DNA from 2 places in the Actinomadura sp. RB99 genome. Region 1 is predicted to be linked to the other one. Evidence: riboswitches for the same ligand, from Rfam matches in the RefSeq annotation. Region 1 holds a riboswitch; the other holds the start of a gene.
What was found. Region 1 has a riboswitch for ZMP and ZTP ahead of glyA (serine hydroxymethyltransferase). Riboswitches for the same ligand answer to the same signal wherever they lie in the genome.

Region 2: another riboswitch for ZMP and ZTP. It lies ahead of pabB (aminodeoxychorismate synthase component I); the one in region 1 lies ahead of glyA (serine hydroxymethyltransferase).

What each region holds. Positions count from the first base shown of each region.
Region 1 is NZ_JABMCA010000012.1:19,255-21,448, reverse strand. It holds gene amrb99_RS13655 (methyltransferase domain-containing protein) at 1-141, shown strand, start outside; gene glyA (serine hydroxymethyltransferase) at 143-1,414, opposite strand; ZMP/ZTP riboswitch at 1,470-1,556, opposite strand; gene amrb99_RS50995 (hypothetical protein) at 1,776-1,994, shown strand.
Region 2 is NZ_JABMCA010000001.1:269,832-272,025, reverse strand. It holds gene pabB (aminodeoxychorismate synthase component I) at 1-845, opposite strand, end outside; ZMP/ZTP riboswitch at 870-951, opposite strand; gene amrb99_RS01405 (TetR/AcrR family transcriptional regulator) at 1,022-1,624, opposite strand; gene hpnH (adenosyl-hopene transferase HpnH) at 1,742-2,194, shown strand, end outside.

The DNA.
Region 1 (2,194 bases):
ACCGAGCTCGACGCGGCGATCCGGCTCGCGGGCGGGCTGGACGTCGCCGCCCGGTACGGCGACTTCGGGACCGGTGCGGACGCGGTGGCCCTCACCGATCCCGAGGCCTGGCGCATGATCACGATCCTGCGCGCGTCCTGATTCAGGGGGTGGGCGCCCACCCCGGCATCGGGTAGCCCGCCAGCATCTCGCGGACCTCGCCCGCGACCCGCTCGACGGCCGTCTCGTCCCCCCGGGCGGCGGCCCGCACGACCTCGTCGATCCAGGCCGCGATCCGCGGCATCCGCGCCTCGTCCAGCCCGCGGGTGGTGATCGCGCCGGTGCCGAGCCGCAGCCCCGACGGGTCGAACGGCTTGCGCGGGTCGAACGGGACCGCGTTGTAGTTCAGCTCGATGCCGGCGCGGTCCAGGGCCTGCGCGGCGGGCTTGCCCGCGACGCCCTTGTTCGTCAGGTCGATGAGGATCAGGTGGTTGTCGGTGCCGCCGGAGATCAGGTCGTAGCCGCGCTCCAGCAGCGCCCCCGCGAGCGCCTTCGCGTTCGCCACGACCTGGTGGGCGTACCGGGAGAAGTCCGGCGTCGCGGCCTCCTTCAGCGCGACGGCGATCGCGGCGGTGGTGTGGTTGTGCGGGCCGCCCTGCAGGCCGGGGAAGACGGCCTTGTCCACCGCCTTCGCGTGCTCGGCCGTCGACATGATCATCGCGCCGCGCGGGCCGCGCAGCGTCTTGTGCGTGGTCGTGGTGATCACGTCGGCGTGGCCCACCGGGGACGGGTGCGCGCCGCCGGCGACCAGGCCCGCGATGTGCGCGATGTCGGCGGCCAGCACCGCCCCGACCTCGCGGGCGATCTCGGCGAACGCCGGGAAGTCGATGGTGCGGGGCACCGCCGTCCCGCCGCACCAGATCAGCTTCGGCCGCTCCTTCAGCGCGAGGTCGCGGACCTCGTCCATGTCGACGCGGCCGGTGTCGGCGCGGACCTCGTACCGGACGGGCGTGAACCACCTGCCCGTCGCCGACACCGACCAGCCGTGCGTCAGGTGGCCGCCCATCGGCAGCGACAGGCCCATCACCGGGTCGCCGGGGTCGAGGAACGCCATGTAGACGGCGAGGTTCGCGGGCGAGCCGGAGTACGGCTGGACGTTGGCGTGCTCGACGCCGAACAGCTCCTCGGCCCGGGCGATGGCGGCCAGCTCGATCGGGTCGACGTTCTGCTGGCCCTCGTAGTACCGCTTGCCCGCGTACCCCTCGGAGTACTTGTTGGTCAGGACGGAGCCGGTGGCCTCCAGCACCGCCGGCGACACGTAGTTCTCCGAGGCGATCAGCCGGATCTTCTCGAACTGGCGGCGGGCCTCCGCCTCGACCAGCCCGGCGATCTCGGGATCCGCGGCCTGCAGATGGGGGACGGCGGGCTCGTGCACGACTACCTCCGCGCTGCTCGCGCCGGAACGCGCTGCGGGCGCCCCGGCCAGGGGACCCGTACACCCAGGCGCGCGGTGTGCGGACTAGTTTCGCTCCCCGGTGGTCGTCTCCACCTTGACTGCGCCAGTCGCGTTCGCCACATCATAGCGAGCCGCCTCCGGCCCCCGCCGCGTCCGGCGGGTCCGGCGGCTCCGCGCGGGGATCGACACCACGGCCAGCCCGCCGAGCAGCAGCACGGCCCCGGCCGCGACCCGCCCCGACATCCGCTCCCCCAGGACCGCCACGGCCAGGACGGCGGCCACCAGCGGCTCGGCGAGGCTCAGCGTCCCGGCCGTCGCGGCGCTCACCCGGTTCAGGCCCGTGACGAAGAACATGTACGCGGCGGCGGTCGCGGCGACGCCGAGCCACGCCACCAGGGCCGCCGACCGCGGCGCCGCGAGCGCGGGCAGGTCCGCGAGCGTCCAGGGCAGCAGCACCGACCCGCCGGCCAGCAGCGTCACCGACACCGCCGCCGCCATCCCGGTGGCGCCGCCGCCCGGCCCGCTCCGGCCGGTCAGGACCTTCGCCGACACCGTGTAGACGCCGAAGCACGTCCCGGCGACCAGGCTGAGCCCGACGCCGAGCAGGTCGACGCGGGCGTCGGGGCCCGGCGCCATCAGCAGCGCGACGCCGCCGATCGCACAGGCCGTCCCCGCCCACCAGCGCCCGCTGAGCCGCGTCCGGAGGACCAGCCTCTCGCACAGGCCCGTCGAGACGGGCGCGAGCCCGAACACCACGGC
Region 2 (2,194 bases), on a different contig from region 1:
AGGTAGTCGAAGAACGAGCCGGCCGGCTGCTCCGACACGGTGCCGTGCCCGTCCACCCGGACGCGCCGCTCCGCGACCCGGTACGTCACCAGCTCGCCGAGCGGGCCGTCGCCGTCGCCCATCATCGTGAACCGCGACGTCCCCTCCGCGTGCGTGCCGCTGTCCAGCCAGAACGCGCCGGGACGTCCGGCGAACACCGTCCGGTAGGCCGCCTCGGGGTCGGGTGCCGCCGCCAGCCGGTGGACGTGGAGCCGGTAGGGCCCCGCGCCGTGGTGCGCGCGCGTGAGGTCGCGGAAGTTGGCCAGCAGCTCGCGGCCGTGACCGGTGCGGATGGACTCGGGATGGAACTGGATGCCCCAGATCGGCGCCGACCGGTGCCGCACCCCCATCAGGACGCCGTCGTCCGACCACGCGACGGCCTCCAGCTCGTCGGGCAGCGCCGTGACCGCCAGCGAGTGGTACCGGACGACGGGCAGCGGCGACGGCAGCCCCGCGAAGAGCCCCTCCCCGGTGTGGACGACCTGGGAGACCTGTCCGTGCACGGGTTCCGGCGCGTGCTCGACCTTGCCGCCGAGCCGGTGGCAGATGCCCTGGTGCCCCAGGCACACCCCGAGCAGCGGCAGCGACCACTCGTCGATCACCCGGGCGCCGATGCCGATGTCGCGGTCGCGGTCGGGACGTCCCGGCCCGGGGGAGATGACCACGTTGTCGAAGTCGGCGGGGGACAGCCCCGACCAGTCGGCGTCGTTGCGGACGACCGTCGGCGGCCGCCCGTTCACCTCGCCCAGCAGCTGGTACAGGTTGAACGTGAACGAGTCGTAGTTGTCGATCAGAAGTGTCCGCATCGGCGACCGCTCCCGGGCGTCGTCATGGATCGCCCAGGCGCACGGCGGCGGTGGCGGGCCGCTCCCCGGTGGTGCTCCACCCTAGGCGCCAGTCACGGCCCGCCCACACTGTAACCGCAGGCGGCGCCCGGTGGTCAGCCCGGCCGGAGGCCCGCTCAGGCCGGCCGGTGGCACGCTCAGGCCGGCCGGAGGCCGCGGAGGGTGCGGTCGAGGACGGCGCCGACCTCGGCGCGCGCGGCGGCATGGTCGGCGGCGCGCGCGATGACGAGGCTCGCCTCGATGATCATCGCGACGATCAGCCGGGCCAGCACGCCCGGCGGCTGCCGGTCGAGCTCGCCGGCGTCCATCGCGCGCTCCAGCCACTCGGTGAGCAGCCGCAGGCCGTGCCGTTCCGCGAGGTCGTTCCAGGCGTCGGCGCCGAGCACGATGGGGCCCTCGACGAGCACGAGGCGCTGGAAGTCGCTGTCGACGCAGGTGTCGAGGAACGCGGCGAGGCCGTCCCGGATCTGGGCCAGCGGGCCGCCCGCCGCGGGCCGGTCGAGCTGCTGGCGGATCAGCCGCTCGGCCAGCTCCGCGCCGACCTGCTCGACCACGGCGGCGAACAGCGCGGCCTTGTCGCGGAAGTGGTGGTAGAGCGCGCCGCGGGTGACGCGGGCGGCGGCGACGACGTCCTCGGTGCCGGTGGCGGCGTAGCCGCGCTCGGCGAACAGCGCGCGGGCGGCGGCCAGCAGGGCGGCGCGGGTGTCGGCGGCGTGCTCGGCGCGTCGGGACGGCGTCATACCCGCGAACCTATATTGACGTACAGCCACCATGTTTCATACTCGCTGTATGGAGCATCGTCCGGATGCCGGGACGGTCCGGCGCACGGACGACACCCGCGGCTCAGGGAGGCGCACATGGGACTGCCCATGCGGCTGGCGGTCAAGATCGGGACCCATCTGGTGCGGCAGCGGATCCGCGGCACCGCGAAGTTCCCGATGATCATGGAGCTGGAACCGCTGTTCGCCTGCAACCTCAAGTGCGCCGGCTGCGGCAAGATCCAGCAGCCCGCGTCGCTGCTCAAGCAGCGGATGCCGGTGGAGCAGGCGGTGGCCGCCGTCGAGGAGTGCGGCGCGCCGATGGTGTCGATCGCCGGCGGCGAGCCGCTCATGCACCCGCAGATCGACCGGATCGTCGTCGAGCTGCTGCGGCGCCGCAAGTTCGTCGTCCTGTGCACCAACGCGGTGCTGCTGCGCAAGCACCTGCACCGCTTCCGCCCGCACCGCGACTTCGCCTGGATGGTGCACATCGACGGGCTGAAGGAGCGCCACGACGAGTCCGTCAGCAAGGACGGCGTCTTCGACGAGGCC